One region of the Roseateles sp. P5_E11 genome, then DNA from elsewhere that is predicted to be linked to it. Evidence: riboswitches for the same ligand, from Rfam matches in the RefSeq annotation. Region 1 holds a riboswitch; the other holds the start of a gene.
The links. Region 1 has a riboswitch for S-adenosylhomocysteine ahead of metH (methionine synthase). Riboswitches for the same ligand answer to the same signal wherever they lie in the genome.
Positions count from the first base shown of each region.

Region 2: linked by a shared signal. The riboswitch ahead of ahcY (adenosylhomocysteinase) and the one ahead of metH (methionine synthase) in region 1 are both predicted to bind S-adenosylhomocysteine.

Region 1 covers NZ_JBFUMO010000009.1:1,017-13,276, forward strand. The annotation lists gene ACXJKR_RS01525 (ABC transporter ATP-binding protein) at 1-411, opposite strand, end outside; gene ACXJKR_RS01530 (GntR family transcriptional regulator) at 408-794, opposite strand; gene ACXJKR_RS01535 (HD-GYP domain-containing protein) at 895-2,097, opposite strand; S-adenosyl-L-homocysteine riboswitch at 2,181-2,252, shown strand; gene metH (methionine synthase) at 2,272-4,974, shown strand; gene ACXJKR_RS01545 (glycine zipper 2TM domain-containing protein) at 5,069-5,638, shown strand; gene ACXJKR_RS01550 (glycine zipper 2TM domain-containing protein) at 5,683-6,132, shown strand; gene ACXJKR_RS01555 (diguanylate cyclase domain-containing protein) at 6,142-8,487, opposite strand; gene ACXJKR_RS01560 (ABC transporter substrate-binding protein) at 8,499-9,461, opposite strand; gene ACXJKR_RS01565 (ABC transporter substrate-binding protein) at 9,470-10,450, opposite strand; gene ACXJKR_RS01570 (YifB family Mg chelatase-like AAA ATPase) at 10,453-11,967, opposite strand.
Region 2 covers NZ_JBFUMO010000056.1:6,390-9,807, forward strand. The annotation lists gene metF (methylenetetrahydrofolate reductase [NAD(P)H]) at 1-31, opposite strand, end outside; gene ACXJKR_RS06895 (TlyA family RNA methyltransferase) at 28-774, opposite strand; gene ahcY (adenosylhomocysteinase) at 781-2,193, opposite strand; S-adenosyl-L-homocysteine riboswitch at 2,270-2,351, opposite strand; gene ACXJKR_RS06905 (AraC family transcriptional regulator N-terminal domain-containing protein) at 2,362-3,261, opposite strand; gene ACXJKR_RS06910 (aldo/keto reductase) at 3,418-3,418, shown strand, end outside.

The DNA.
Region 1 (12,260 bases):
GGCCTGTTCGCCCGTGGACAGGCTCTTGGCCATCTGCCCCCCATGCAGGCCGAAGCGCTTCAACAGCGTGGCGGCGTAGGTTGCGTCCCAGCCGGGGTAGAGGGACGCGACGAAGTCCATGTGCCAGGCCAGCGTCGCCTGCGGCAGCAGCTTCATGTCGTCGCTGACGAAACCGACATCGGCTTTGGCGGCGGCCTGGTCTTGAGGCATGTCGTGGCCGAGCAGGCGAATGCTGCCAGCGTCAGGTGTCAGCAGGCCCATCAGCAGCCGGATGGTGGTGCTCTTGCCGGCGCCGTTCGGGCCGACGAGCCCCATGATCTGGCCCTGCTCAAGGTCGAGGGACACGTTCTCCAGCGTGAAGAAGCGGAACGCCTTGCGCACGCCGTTCATCTCAATGGCTTTCGCGCTCATTTGTCGGGCTCCTGATTCAGCGCGTTGCGCAGTCGTTCGATCAAATCCGGCTCGGGCATGGCCAGCGACCTGGCAATCTCGCCAGCCGCGGCGAGGTGGGTATCGAGCTGGGCCAGGCGCATGTCCTTGGCCAGGCCTTGCGCGTCGGCCACGAACGAACCCTTGCCGTGGCGGGTGACGATGACGCCTTCGGATTCCAGGTCCAGGTAGGCGCGCTTGACGGTGATGACGCTGACGCGCAGATCCGCCGCCAGCGCGCGGATGGACGGCAGCTCCTGCCCGGCTGGCCAGTCCCCGGCGGCAACGCGCTGGCGGATCTGTTCGACGATCTGGAGGTACATCGGCCTCGCGTCGGTCTGCGAGATGAAGAGACTGCTGTGCATAATGTGTATACACAGAATATATGCGCAGTCCGGCGAATGCAAGCGGCGGAATGAAAAGAGCGGCCCGCGGGCCGCTCTTGCCGGTCGATTCAACCGCCGTCTAGAGCTTCAGCAGGGCTTCCAGATTCACGCGCAGCTTGAATTCCGCCGGTGCCAGGCTGGCCGAGATGGCCTGGGCGGCCAGTCGCGTATCGCGTGGCACGGGGTTGCTCAACGGGCTGCCGCTCTTGCCGATCAATGCAGCGACGAGAGGCTCATTGGCGCTGAAGCCGCGTTTGAAGACGAGCCCGACTTCGCCATTGGCCAAGCGCACGATGCTGCCGGGTGGGTACAGGCCCACGGTCTTGATCAGCGCCGCGCCGGCTTCGTCAGGCTGGCCGAGTTCGTCGAGGAAGACGGCGCGGGCGGCCGCGGCGCCGCTCATGGCCTGGCGGCTGCGGCGGGGCGACAAGCGCGCGCCGAAGAGATCGATGCGGCGCAGCAGTCGGGCCAGCTTCTCGCCATCGCTGCGGCTGCCGAGCGGGCCGGGCCCGGCCTCGTGATGGAGGCGCACGGCGGTCAGCCAGACGGGGTCGGCGACGCCGACCTGGGCCAGGCGCTGCGCAGCGCGGTCGCCGTGAGCGGCCAGGGCCTGGCGCTGGGCGGGCGTGGCGGCGTCGAGCTGGCTGGCCAAGCGGTCGTGGGCGGGGCCGGCGCCGTAGTTCATCGTCAGCGCGGCGCCCTGCAGCGCGCTGCGCAGTTCCGGTGCCAGTTGCATCTGCTGGGCGACCAGGTCGCAGAGCAGCAGCGTCAACAGCGCGTGACGGGCGCTGTAGTCGCCGAATTCCTGGCTGCTCTCGAAGATCAGCAGCATCAGGGTTGCGTCAGGGTGGGCGTGCAGGCGCTTCAGCGCGGTGTCGCGCAGCGCGGCCAGTCGGGCGGTGAAATCAACCGGATCGGCCTCGCGCAGCAGGCTGTGGGTGTGCAGCAGCAGGTTGGACCAGGCCTCGCGCGGGCCGAGTTCCACCTTGGTCGGGGCCAGAGTGTCGAGCCGGAAACTGCCGTCGGCTTTGACGATGTCGGACAGCGGCACGTCCTGCATGACCATGGTGTCCAGCCGATGGGCCAGCGCGCGCTGGTACTCCATGGTGTCTGCGGAGTTCACCCACGCGCCGCCATCGACGAGGCTGCGCACCAGCGGCGAGTCGCGCAGCACCTGGCCGCGCGCGAACAGCAGCTTGCCGTTGGCGTCGAACAGGTCGTACGGCAGGGTCATGCCCAGGCGCAGCGTGCGGGTCGGTAGAGGGATGAGTTCAGAGGCCATGGATTGAGGCATTCTCAACGGCCTTCGGCTTCGGCAAGCCGATCTTGAGCGAGGACGAAGGGGTGGCTGCGTAGAATTCCCGGCCATCCGAGGAGCGCTGCGACGGGTTTTCTTGCCTGCCAGGCTCGGATTTCTGAAAACGGCGCTCATCGATCCTCTGCCTGAGCCCCATCGATGACCACGCCCCCTTCGCCTCCTGCACTGAAGCTCTCTGGCCTCGAGCCCGTCGCCATCGATGCCGGCAGCCTGTTCGTCAACATCGGCGAGCGCACCAACGTCACCGGCTCCAAGGCCTTCGCGCGCATGATCCTGGCGGGGGAGTTCGAGAAGGCGCTGGCCGTCGCGCGCCAGCAGGTCGAGAACGGCGCCCAGGTCATCGACATCAACATGGACGAGGCCATGCTGGACAGCCAGGCGGCCATGGTGCGCTTCCTGAACCTGATCGCCGGTGAGCCCGAGATCGCGCGCGTGCCGATCATGATCGACTCGTCCAAGTGGAGCGTCATCGAGGCTGGCCTCAAGTGCATCCAGGGCAAGGGCATCGTCAACTCCATCTCGATGAAGGAAGGCGAGGATGAGTTCCGCCGCCAGGCCAAGCTCGTGCGCCGCTACGGTGCCGCGGCCGTGGTGATGGCCTTCGACGAGAAGGGCCAGGCCGACACCTTCGCCCGCAAGACCGAAATCTGCGAGCGGGCCTACCGCATCCTGGTCGACGAGGTCGGCTTCCCGGCCGAGGACATCATCTTCGACCCCAACATCTTCGCCATCGCGACCGGCATCGAGGAGCACGACAACTACGCCGTGGACTTCATCGAAGCCACGCGCTGGATCAAGCAGAACCTGCCCGGCGCCAAGGTGTCAGGCGGCGTGTCCAACGTGTCTTTCAGCTTCCGTGGCAACGAGCCGGTGCGCGAGGCCATCCACACCGTCTTCCTGTACCACGCCATCCAGGCGGGCATGGACATGGGTATCGTCAATGCCGGCATGGTGGGCGTGTACGACGACCTTGATGCCGAGTTGCGCGAGCGCGTCGAGGACGTTGTGCTGAACCGCCGCGCGGATGCGGGCGAGCGCCTCATCGAGATCGCCGACCGCGCCAAGAGTGCCGGCAAGGACGATTCGGCCCGTCTGGCCTGGCGCGCCGGCGATGTGAACCAGCGGCTGTCGCACGCGCTGGTGCATGGCATCACCGACTTCATCACCGAAGACACCGAGGAAGCCTGGCAGGCCATTCTGGCCAAGGGCGGCCGGCCGCTGCACGTCATCGAAGGCCCGTTGATGGCCGGCATGAATGTCGTCGGCGACCTGTTCGGCCAGGGCAAGATGTTCCTGCCGCAGGTGGTGAAGAGCGCGCGCGTTATGAAGCAGGCCGTGGCCCACCTGCTGCCCTATATCGAGGAAGAAAAGCGGCTGCTGATCGAGGGCGGCGGCGACGCCAAGCCCAAGGGGAAGATCGTCATCGCCACCGTCAAGGGCGACGTGCACGACATCGGCAAGAACATCGTCACGGTGGTCTTGCAGTGCAACAACTACGAGGTCGTCAACATGGGCGTCATGGTGCCGGCCCAGGACATTCTGCGCAAAGCCAAGGAAGAGGGCGCGGACATCATCGGCCTGTCCGGGCTGATCACGCCGAGCCTGGAGGAGATGCAGCACGTCGCGGCCGAGATGCAGCGCGACGACTACTTCGCTTCGCGCCACATGCCGCTGCTGATCGGCGGCGCCACGACCAGCCGCGTGCACACGGCCGTCAAGATCTCGCCGCACTACGACGGCCCGGTGGTCTACGTGCCCGATGCGTCGCGCGCCGTGGGCGTGTGCACCGAGCTGCTCAGCGACGACCGCGCCGCGGCCTATATCGCAGAGCTGAAAGCCGACATCGAGAAGACCCGCGAACTGCATGCCAACAAGAAGCAGACGCCGCTGGTGACGCTGGCTGCCGCACGGGCCAACAAGGCCGTGCTGGACCTGAGCCGCGTCGCGCCCGCCCCGAAGTTCACCGGTCGTCGTGTGCTGAAGAACCTGGACCTTGCGGAACTGACCCGCTACATCGACTGGGGCCCTTATTTCCAGACCTGGGACCTGGCTGGCCCGTATCCGGCCATCCTTGATGACGCTGTCGTTGGCAGCGAGGCGCGCAAGGTGTTTGCCGATGCGCAGGCGATGCTGAAAAAGATCATCGACGGCCGCTGGCTGCAGGCGCATGCCGTCTTCGGCCTCTACCCGGCCGCGCGCGTCAACGAGGACGACATTGCCATTCGCAGCGAACCGCCCATGGTCTGGCACGGCCTGCGCATGCAGTCAGAGAGGCCCGTCGTCGAAGGAGTGAAGCGCCCCAACCGCTGCCTGTCCGATTTTGTTGCGGAAGAGGGCGACCACGTCGGCATGTTCGCCGTCACCGCGGGCCTGGGCGTCGACAAGAAGGAGGCGGACTTCCTCGCCACCCATGACGACTATTCGGCCATCATGCTCAAGGCCCTGGCCGACCGCCTGGCCGAGGCCGCCGCAGAGTGGCTGCACGAGCGCGTGCGGCGTGAGTTCTGGGGCTATGCGCCGGCCGAGGCGCTGAGCAATGCAGAGCTCGTGGCCGAGAAGTACGAAGGCATCCGCCCCGCGCCCGGCTACCCGGCCTGCCCCGACCATCTCTCCAAGCGCGACCTGTTTCGCGTGCTCGCGCCCGACGAGATCGGCATGGGCCTGACCGACAGCATGGCAATGACGCCAGCGGCCAGCGTCAGCGGCTTCTACCTGGCGCACCCTGACGCGGCGTACTTCAATGTCGGCCGCATCGGCGACGACCAGCTCGCCGACTGGGCCGTGCGCTGTGGCTTGGACGAGACCGAGGCGCGCCGCGCGCTGGCGCCGCTGTTGGGCTAGGTCGACACCCTGGGCCTGAAGCGGTTTCGTCCTACAGGGAGGGCCGCTGTAGGGGCGGCATGCTTCGGGTCATACCAACCACATCGGAGGCCCCATGTCGACCCCCATGAATTCCGTCAAGTCCACGCAGATCGTCGCCGGCGTCGCCGTCGTGCTGGCGCTGCTCGGTGGCGCCTATGCAGTGGGCCGGTCGCAGACGGTCACCAGTGAGCCGATTGCCGCGACGACACAGCAGCAGACCACCGCCGCACCGCAACGGCTGGCCAGTGCCGACCCGGTACGCCAGGCCCAGCCGGCGCCCGTGGTTGAAACCCAGGCCCCGCCCGCGCTGTGCGACAGCTGCGGCCGCGTGACCGACGTGCATACCGAGGCGCGCCGTGGCAAGGGCAGCGGCGTCGGTGCCGTGGGCGGCGCCGTCGTCGGCGGCCTGCTGGGCAATATGGTGGGTGGCGGCAACGGCAAGAAGCTCGCCACCGTGGCGGGCGCCGTGGGTGGCGGTTATGCCGGCAACGAGATCGAGAAGAACCAGAAGAGCTACAACGTCTGGATCGTGCAGGTGCGCGAGCGTGATGGCCGTCTGCGCCGCTTCGAGCGCAGCGCCGACCCGGGCCTGCGCGTCGGCGATGAGGTCAGGCTGACCGAGAACGGCTTCGTGCGCGCCTGACGCGGCGCGAAGCCAGGGCAGGGCGGGTTCCAAGGAGTGATGCGATGAAGTTGCTGATTGCCACCGCGGCCCTGGCGGCCACCCTGTCCACTTCCGTTCGCGCCGAGGACAACCCGGCCCCGGTGCTGTCCGTCCCGACGCAGGCTCAGCGCAGCGCGCTCTGCGACGGCTGCTTGTGGGTGCAGGAAATCCACAGCGAGACCCGCAAGGGCAAGGGCAGCGGCCTGGGTGTCGTGGGTGGTGCCGTCATTGGCGGCCTGCTGGGCAACCAGGTGGGCGGCGGCACCGGCAAGAAGCTGGCGACCGTCGGCGGGGCTGCCGCTGGCGGCTATGCCGGTAATGAGGTCGAGAAGAACGCCAAGAAGTCCACCGTCTGGGTCGCGCAGGTCGTCGACCGCCATGGCCGTATGCGCAGCGTCGAACTCGGCGCCGATCCCATGCTGAGGGCCGGCGACACCGTGCGCGAGAAAGACGGCCAGCTCGTCAGGCCCTGACGAGGCCTGCTACGACGCGTGCAACCGGTACTGGTTGCGCCCCGCGCCCTTGGCGAGATACAGCGCCTGATCGGCACGGCCGAGCAGTTCCTCGCCGCCGAGTTCGTCTCGCGGGTGAACGGCAATGCCGATGCTCGTCGCTATCGACAGTTCGCCGGCCGATGTGGCAAACGGCCGGTTGATGGCCTCGATGATCTTGCCGGCGACGATCTCGGCCTCGGTGGCAGCGCGCAGGCCTTCCAGCACGACGACGAATTCGTCTCCCGCCAGCCGGCCGACAAAGTCGGTGCCCCTGACCAGTTGCTGCAGCCGCCGCGCAAACTCGCACAGCACCTCGTCGCCGACACCGTGGCCATGGCTGTCGTTGATGAGCTTGAATCGGTCGATATCAAGGAACAGCAGCGCCGTGAAGCTCTGCGCCCGGTGGGCCCGCTTGATCACCGCGGCCAACTGCTCGTTGAAGCTGTAGCGGTTGGGCAGCCCGGTGAGGGCGTCGGTGCGGGCCAGCTCGGCAAGCTGGCGCTCGAGCTGCCGGCGTTCGGTCACGTCCGTGCTGAGCGCATAGAGGCCGCGGACTGAGCCATCCTCGGCGATGTCGGGCAGGTAGAGGTTGTGCAGCGAGCGGGCCGCGCCGGCCGCCGTGGATTCGACATGGAACTCGACACGCTCGCCGCCAAGTGCCCGCGCCAGGTGCTCGCGGCGCTGTTCGTACAGCGCCGCCGGCACGGCCTCCGCCACGGTCTTGCCGACGGTAGTGCGGTGATCCAGGCCTGTCCACTTGCTGAAGGTCTCGTTCAGGAACAGCAGGCGCTGGTCCTTGTCGATATAGGAAATCATCACCGGCAGGTTGTCGGCGATGTCACGCAACCGTTTCTCGCTTTCGGCCAGCTTCGCCTCGGCTTGGCGACGTTCCGTGATGTCGAAGGAGACGGAATAGAAGCCCTGGACCTGGCCGGCCGCATCGACGTCGGGCACATAGCGTTGCGCGAAGTACAGGGTGCCATCGCCATGGGTCACGAAGGATTCGAACTGGCGGGGCTGCCCTTGCATCACGGCGTCGATATGGGGCTTGGCGATCTCCCACACCGCGTCTCCCCGGATCTCGCGGAAGGTCTGCCCCAGCAGCTCGGAGATGGGGCGCCGCAGCACGCGCTCGGCGGCAAGGTTGCCAAAGTCCGCGCGCAGGTCCTTGTCGAAGTGCGAGACCACAACGGGGATGTTGTCCGTGATGTCCTTCAGCCGATGTTCCGAAGCCTGGACGGCCAGCTCGGCGGCCTTGCGTTCGGTGATGTCCATCGACACCGAATAAAAGCCCACCACCGTGTCGAACGCGTCGCGCCTGGGTACATAGAGTTGATGGAAATGCCGCTGCGCCCCGGGCAGTACCTGCGTGCTATCAAACTCGACGGACTGGCCCTGCAGCACAGCCTCGATGTGGGGTTGCAGTTGCCGCGCCCCGTCCTCGCCGCGCACGTCGCTGACATGCTTGCCGACAAGCGCTTCGGCCGGCACGCCGTAGACCCGCCCGGCCGTTGCATTGGCGAACACGATGCGGGCGCCGGCATCGAACTCGGTGATGAGCACGGGGACGTTGTCCGCAACGGCGCGCATGCGTTGCTCGGCTTCGCGCAGCTCGCCCGTGCGGCGCTGCAGGGCGATGGTCATGGCGTCAAAGCGGCGCTTGAGGGTGCCGAGCTCGTCCCGGGCCGTGCTGCCGAACAACGGCACCTGCTCGCCGCGCTCGAGGGCCTCGGTGGCCTGCGTGAGCAGGGCCAGCGGCCGCAGCACGCGGCGCACGCCAACACTGGCCAGCACGACCAGCAGCATGCTGAAGGCGACCACCGCGGCCATGGTGACCTGCTCGTGCACGTCCTCCGCGAGCCTGCGCGCGTCGCCAGCGTTGCGTGACCAGCGGAAGGCCGCGTCCGCCATGGCTTGGGTGTCGCCGAGCAGCAGCTCGAAGGCCTGGTCGTGGCGGCGGCGCTGGAAGTCGCTGTCTGGCGCGGCTGCCGTCTTCAGCGCGCGCTCAAAGAGAGCAGGCAGCCGGCCGGCCGCGTCTCTCAGCAACTCGACTTCGGCATGCGCTGATCCCTGAAGATCGGCGCCTGCCAGGTCACGCACGATGTTGGCGTGCCAGCTCTTCCACTCCGAGACCGAGAGCTCGTCGCGCTCACGCTGGAACACGTAGGTCGCGCCGACCAGGCCTGCCACGTCGCGCGCTACCTGCTGCGCCCGTTGCTGCTGGGCTTCCGCGCGGCCTTCCAGCCGGGTGGCCGTCCACATCGCGACGATGGCCGACGTGCCCACCAGCGCGGCAACGGCCCCAGCGGCAATGAAGAGGGAGCGGATCTTCATGGTGGTGCAGGTCAGCGAGGCAGGCCGACGGCGTTGGGCAGCACGGCGCGCAGCGGCGCGGCGTCGACCAGGGTGCGGTAATCGGCAGGCTTTCTGCCGGTGGCATAGCCCTCCCGCACCGCCCAGTTCGCCTGCGACTGCAGGGTGCGCAGCAAGGCCTCGTCCAGGGACAGCTCGGCGTGGGTGCGCTGCATCGACCAGCGCGCAAAGCCGGGCTCGACGCCCAGCCGGTTCACGAAGATGGCCTCGGCCCGGCGTGGCTGGGCGCGGATGAATTCGTTGGCGCGGTGGATGGCTTTGAGGAAGCGCTCCAGGTCGGGCCGCCGCGCCTTCAGGACGCTCGTCTGGACCACGAGGTTGAAGGTCTGCTTGTAGTCCCCGGATTCGCTCAGCACGACACCGTCCACGCGCGGGCTGTGCGCCGCCGCATAGGCAAAGGGCTGGAAGACGGCCACCGCATCCACCTGGCCGGCGGCCATGGCGTCCAGCGCGCCCTCGGGCTGGATGGCGACCTGCAGGACGTTCTTGGGGTCGACATCGTTGTTGAGCAGGAAGGTGTCCAGGAAGTATTGGGCCGAGGTGCCTTTGACGACGCCGACTCGCTTGCCGACGAGGTCGCGGGCGGCCTTGATGCCCGCGCTGCGGCGGGTGACCAGTTCGACGTCGCTGGATGTGCTGGAGAAGGTCGCGATGACGGAGAAATCGGTGCGCTCGAAGGATTCGAAGGCGATGGCGGTGTCGGCAGCCGTGCCCAGGTCGGCCTGGCCTTCGGCCATCAGCTTCAGGCAGCGGCGGCCGCTGGGCGCCTCGATGGCCTTGACCGTCAGGCCTTCGGCCTCGAACAGACCTTCGGACAGGGCCACCAGCACCGGCAGCGAATGCGGCGACCGGGACACCGCCACGGTCAGCGGCGCCGCGGCGACGGTACCTGCCAGCCATGCCACCAGCAATGCCAGCAGGCGTCGTGCGTTCAAGGCGAACCTCATCGTGTGAGCGTGACCGAGCCCGGGGCGAGTGACTGCAGCGGGCGGGCGTCGATCAGCTGCTGCATGGAAGGGACCGGTTCCGTCGCCTTGCCGTCCTGGCCCAGTTGCCAGCGGATCTGGCTGAGCATCGTCGCCGGCAGCGAGGTATGCAGGGCGAGCCGGTAGTCCTGTTCGGCCATCAGGCGCTGCGCCACCGCGGCGCTGACCTTGAGGTTGGCCGCCAGGATGGCCTGGGCCTCGTTGGGCGATTCGGCGATGAAGCGCTGGGCCCGCAGCAGGGCGCGCAGGACCTTCTCGAAACGCGGCCGGTCCCGGTCGACGGCGCGGGCCTGGGCCACGATGCAGAAGTGCTGGGTGTAGACATGGGCCGAAGGCAGGCGGACCGCATCGGCGCCAAGCCGCTCCTCGATGCGGGCCGCCTCCGGCTCCCACACGACCGCCGCGGCGGCCTTGCCCTGCTGCACGAGATCGCCCAACGCGCCGGGCTCGGCGAAGCTCAGCTTGACGCGGTCGGGGTCGATGCCTTGATAGGTGAGCCAGCGGTCCAGGAAGTACTCGGCCGAGGTGCCCGCCACCGTGGCGATGCGCTTGCCGGCCATGTCCCGGCTCTCGCGCACGCCGGCGCGCCGGCTGGCGATGAGCTTGATCTGAGCGGTCGACTCGCCGATGGACGCCAGGATGGTGACGGCCGGTGTCTGCGCAGCCGTCATCGCGACGGCAAATTCGGCGCCCGCGGCGACTTCGGCGATGCCAGAGCGCAGCGCGGCCAGGCAGGCTTTGCCGCTGTTGCAGGGAATGCGTACGACGTCCAGCCCCTCGGCCTGGAACAGGTGCTGCTCGATGGCGACCAGCAGCGGCAGGGCGACCGGGCCGCTGGGCACGGCAATGCTGATCGTCGCGGCCTGCGACGGCACCGCGATCGCCGCCAGCAGCAGCGCGGTGGCCAGCCCGAGCGCCAGCCCGATGCGGCGGCGCATGGTCAGCCCGCCTGCCCGGGCAGCCCCCGGCGGAGCTGGATGGCTTCGGCGACATGGGCGCTGCCAATCGCCGCCGCTCCCGCCAGATCGGCCACCGTGCGGGCCACGCGCAGCACGCGGTGAAAGCTGCGTGCCGACCAGCCCAGGCGCTCGGCCGAGCGCTCCAGCAAAGCCTTGGCTGCGGGCTCCAGCACCGCATGTTCGGCCAGGTCCTGGGCCTGCAGCTGGGCGTTGGCCACGCCCTGGCGCGCCACGGCCCGCTCACGCGCTGCGGCGACCCGTTCCGCGACGACGGCGCTGGGCTCGCCCGGGGCCAGGTCCTGCAGGTCGCGCGGCGGCACGGCAGCCACTTCGATGAGCAGGTCGAGCCGATCGAGGAAGGGGCCGCTGAGCCGGCCCTGGTAGCGTGAGACCTGGTCCGGCGAGCAGCGGCAGGCTTTCAGGGGACTGCCCAGATGACCACAGGGGCAGGGGTTCATCGCGGCGACGAGCTGGAAGCGCGCCGGGAACTCGGCCTGGCGGGCGGCGCGCGAGATCAGGATGCGGCCGGTCTCCAGCGGCTCGCGCAGGGCTTCCAGCGCGGCGCGGGGGAATTCAGGGAGTTCATCCAGGAAGAGCACGCCGTGCTGGGCCAGCGAGATTTCGCCCGGCCGGGGCGGTGAGCCGCCGCCCACCAGCGCCACGCTCGACGCCGAGTGGTGGGGCGAGCGCAGCGGGCGCAACCCCCAGCGCGCGATGTCGAACTGGCCGGCCAGGCTGAGCACGGCGGCGGATTCCAGCGCAGCCTCGTCATCCAGCGCTGGCAGCAGCGCGGACAGGCGTTGTGCCAGCATGGACTTGCCGGTGCCGGGCGGGCCCACCATCAGCAGGCTGTGGCCGCCCGCCGCGGCGATCTCCAGCGCCCGCTTCGGGCCGGCCTGGCCCTTGATGTCGGCGAGATCGGGCAGGCCGCGTGCGGCCTCGCGGGTCAGGGCGACGGCGCGCGGCAGGGCTTCGCCGTCGGGCTGCAGGGCCGCCACCACGTCAAGAAGATGGCGGGCCTGCCGCACCACCAGGCCGTCGACGAGGGCCGCCTCAGCGGCGCTGGCCTCAGGCAGCAGCAGTTCGCGCTCGCCACCGTCCTGGCGCAGCGCCAGGGCCATGGCCAGGGCGCCGCGCACCGCGCGCACCTCGCCGGCCAGCGACAGTTCGCCAGCGCACTCGAAACGCGCGAGCCTGGCGGCATCGATCTGGCCGTTCGCGGCGAGCAGGCCCAGCGCCATCGGCAAATCGAAGCGACCCCCCTCCTTGGGCAGGTCGGCCGGGGCGAGGTTTACCGTGATGCGCTTGTTCGCTGGGAATGACAGCCCGCTGTTCTGCAACGCCGCGCGCACGCGCTCGCGGGCTTCCTTGACCTCGGTGTCTGCGAGCCCGACGACCGTGAACGACGGCAGGCCGTTGGCCAGATGGACTTCCACGGTGACCGGCGCGGCGGCGAGGCCATCGAGAGCGCGGCTGTAGACGGTGGCGAGGCTCATTGAAGGTCAGCTGGCGGGGGTAGTTGACGCTGGCGGCTGCATTGATCGTGCCGGGGGCGGGCGATCCCGGCACCGGTGCGGCTCCTGGGCTGGCGGGCCAGTCTAGCCGCCGGTCCGTCGTAAATCGGCCCGGCGCCTCTCCCAGGAATGCACCATATAAGTGCCGAGCAAGCCGCGATCAAATCCAATTTGGTGCAAATGCCTGACTTGGGGGCGCGGCCCGCCCAGATTCGTGCGGAGTGACAAGGTGTGACGCTTGGCACGGAAGCTGCAAATACCCCGCCGGATCGAAT
Region 2 (3,418 bases), on a different contig from region 1:
GGAAAAATTCGAAACTGACAAGGGTGCTCATCGGGAGGCCCACAAGAAGAATTCGCGGTTGCCATCACCGCCGGTGATGGGGCTGTCGAAGTAGTCCAGCACCTTGAGGCCGAGGGCCGTGCAGGCCAGGCGCACGCGGGCTTCCAGTCGCGGGTAGTCGGCCTCGTCCTTGACGAGACCGCCCTTGCCCAGGGCTTGTGGCCCCAGTTCGAACTGCGGCTTGATGAGCACGAGCAGATGGCCGTGCACCTCCAGCCAAGGCAGCAACTCCGGGAGGCTGCCCACCATGGAAATGAAACTCAGGTCGCCGACGATCAGCGTGAAGCCGCCCGTCGGCGCGTGCTGGCGCAACACGTCCAGCTCGCGCACATGCACGCCTTCCAGCGCCGTGACGCGCGGGTCGGCCAGCAGCTTGGCATGCAGCTGGCCATGGCCTACGTCCACGCCAACGACATGGCGGGCGCCGTGAGCCAGCAGGCAGTCTGTGAAGCCGCCTGTGCTCTGGCCGACGTCCAGCACAGTGTGCGTCGTGACGTCGAAGCCGACGCGGGTGAGCGCCCCTTCCAGCTTGAGCCCGCCGCGCGACACATAGCGCAGCTCCGCGTCGTCGGTGACGCGCAGCTGCGCCGTCTCGGGCAGGTCCTCGCCGGCCTTCTTCAACATCGCCCAGCCGGTGGGCGAGGCCCATTCGGCGGCGGCGTTCGAGATCAAGCGCTGGGCCACCGAGCGGGTCGGTGCCAGGCCTTGGGCGACGAGGAGCTGGTCAGCGCGCATCGACGATCAGTACCGATAAGTGTCGGGCTTGTACGGGCCGGCCTTGTTGACGCCGATGTAGGCGGCCTGCTCTTCCGTCAGCTCGGTCAGCTGCGCATTCAGCGTGGTCAGCTGCAGGCGCGCGACCTTCTCGTCCAGGTGCTTGGGCAGCACATAGACCTGGCCGATGGCGTAGTTGTCCTTGTGCGCGTAGAGCTCGATTTGGGCGATGGTCTGGTTCGCGAACGAGCTGCTCATCACATAGCTCGGGTGGCCCGTGCCGCAGCCCAGGTTCACCAGGCGGCCCTTGGCCAAGAGAATGATCCGCTTGCCGTCCGGGAAGATCACATGGTCGACCTGGGGCTTGATCTCTTCCCACTCGTACTGCTCCAGCGCCGCGACCTCGATCTCGTTGTCGAAGTGGCCGATGTTGCAGACGATGGCGTTGTTCTTCATCGCCAGCATGTGCTCGTGGCGGATGACGTTCTTGTTGCCGGTCGTCGTCACGAAGATGTCGGCCTTGCTTTGGGCGTACTCCATCGTCACGACGCGATAGCCTTCCATCGCGGCCTGCAGTGCGCAGATGGGGTCGATCTCGGTGACCCACACTTGCGCCGACAGCGCACGCAGCGCCTGGGCCGAGCCCTTGCCCACGTCGCCATAGCCGGCCACGACGGCGATCTTGCCGGCGACCATCACGTCGGTAGCGCGCTTGATGCCGTCCACCAGCGATTCACGGCAGCCGTAGAGGTTGTCGAACTTGCTCTTGGTGACCGAGTCGTTGACGTTGATGGCGCGGAACAGCAGCGTGCCCTTGGCCGACATTTCCTTCAGGCGGTGCACGCCCGTGGTCGTCTCTTCGGTCACGCCGATGATCTCAGRGCTCTTGCGGGTGTACCAGCTGCCGTCTTCGGCGACCTTCTTCTTGATGGCCGCGAACAGGATGCGCTCTTCCTCGCTGCCGGGGTTGGCCAGCACGGACAAGTCCTTCTCGGCCTTCTGGCCCAGGTGCATCAGCAGCGTCGCGTCGCCGCCGTCGTCCAGGATCATGTTGGGGCCTTCGCCCGCTTCACCCTTGCCGGCAAATTCGAAGATGCGGTGGGTGTAGTCCCAGTAGTCTTCCAGCGTCTCGCCCTTGTAGGCGAACACGGGCGTGCCGACGGCGGCGAGGGCCGCGGCGGCGTGGTCTTGCGTGGAGAAAATGTTGCACGAGGCCCAGCGCACTTCGGCGCCCAGGGCTTGCAGCGTCTCGACGAGCACGGCCGTCTGGATGGTCATGTGCAGCGAACCGGTGACGCGCGCGCCCTTGAGCGGCTGTGTGGCGGCGTATTCCTTGCGGATGGCCATCAACGCCGGCATCTCATGCTCGGCGATCTTGATTTCCTTGCGGCCCCAGTCGGCCAGCGACAGGTCCTTGACGATGTGATTCGTGGTGCTCATGCAGGGCTCCTTCAAGCGAATGAAGCCGCTGGCGGGTCGTACGGGGGGATCAAACCTCACCCAGGCACGGATTGCCAGCGGGTGAGCGCAGTTGCAGGGGGTCAGAACTTCCGAGCCTGGCCTCAATAGGTGCTGAGGTTGCAACGCTCCTCGGAAGGAGGCGGCATTCTAGCCGGCAGCGCTGCGCAGCAGCGAGATGTCCTCGCGTGGCGGCGCGCCAAAAAGGCGACGATATTCACGGCTGAACTGCGAAGGGCTCTCGTAACCAACCCGGTGCGCGGCGCTGGCGGCATCCAGGCCATCGCCCAGCATCAACCGGCGCGCCTGCTGCAGGCGCAGGTTTTTCTGGAATTGCAGAGGCGACAAGGCGGTCAGCTGCTTGAAGCGCAGATGCAGCGTCGACGGGCTCATGTGGGCCAACTCGGCCAGTTCGTCGATGGACAGAGGTTCGGCATAGCGGCGCGACAGCTGCTCGATGACGCGGCCCACGCGGCGGGTGACGCCGTCGGTATGCGCCAGCGAACGCAGCCGCGGGCCCAGCGGGCCGGTCAGCACGCGGTAGAGGATCTCGCGCTGCACCAACGGTGCCAGCGTCTTCAGATCCTGCGGGCTGTCCAGCAGCTGCAGCAGACGCAGGGCAGCGTCCAGCAGCGGCGCGGTGACGGGCGCGACATGCAGGCCGGCGTCGTTGCCTTCAGGCGGTGCATCGCCGTCCAGCAGCAGCTCGGTCAGCGCCTGCGTCTCGCAGCTCAGGCGCATACAGACATAGGGCTTGGCCGGGCTGGCCTCCAGCACTTGGCCGCGCGGCAGCATGGTCATGGGTACGACGAGGCACTGCATCGCGTCGTAGTGCACCACGCGCTCGCCGAGCTGCGCGCGCTTTCGCCCCTGCAGCACCAGCACCAGGCCGGGCTCGTAAACCGCCGGCACCGGCTGGGCCGGCGCGCTGGCGCGGATCAGCCGCAGCCAGGGCAGGGCGGTCGTGTGCAGGCCATCTGCGGGCGCGCGGGCCAGGGCCTGCGCGATGGTGCGCTCGCGCAGGGCGTGCAGGTCATCGTCTTGAGGCATGTGAGCGATTGTGCAAACACTTGCCCAAAGCTGGCGTCGTGCAGGGGCATGCGCTGGAGGATCGGGCAAGCATGTCCGAGCTTTGTGCTGGGCGACCGGCGCCCGGTTTCCTAAGCTGTCCCCATCCCATTGATGATCCCTTCAAGGAGTTCCACCA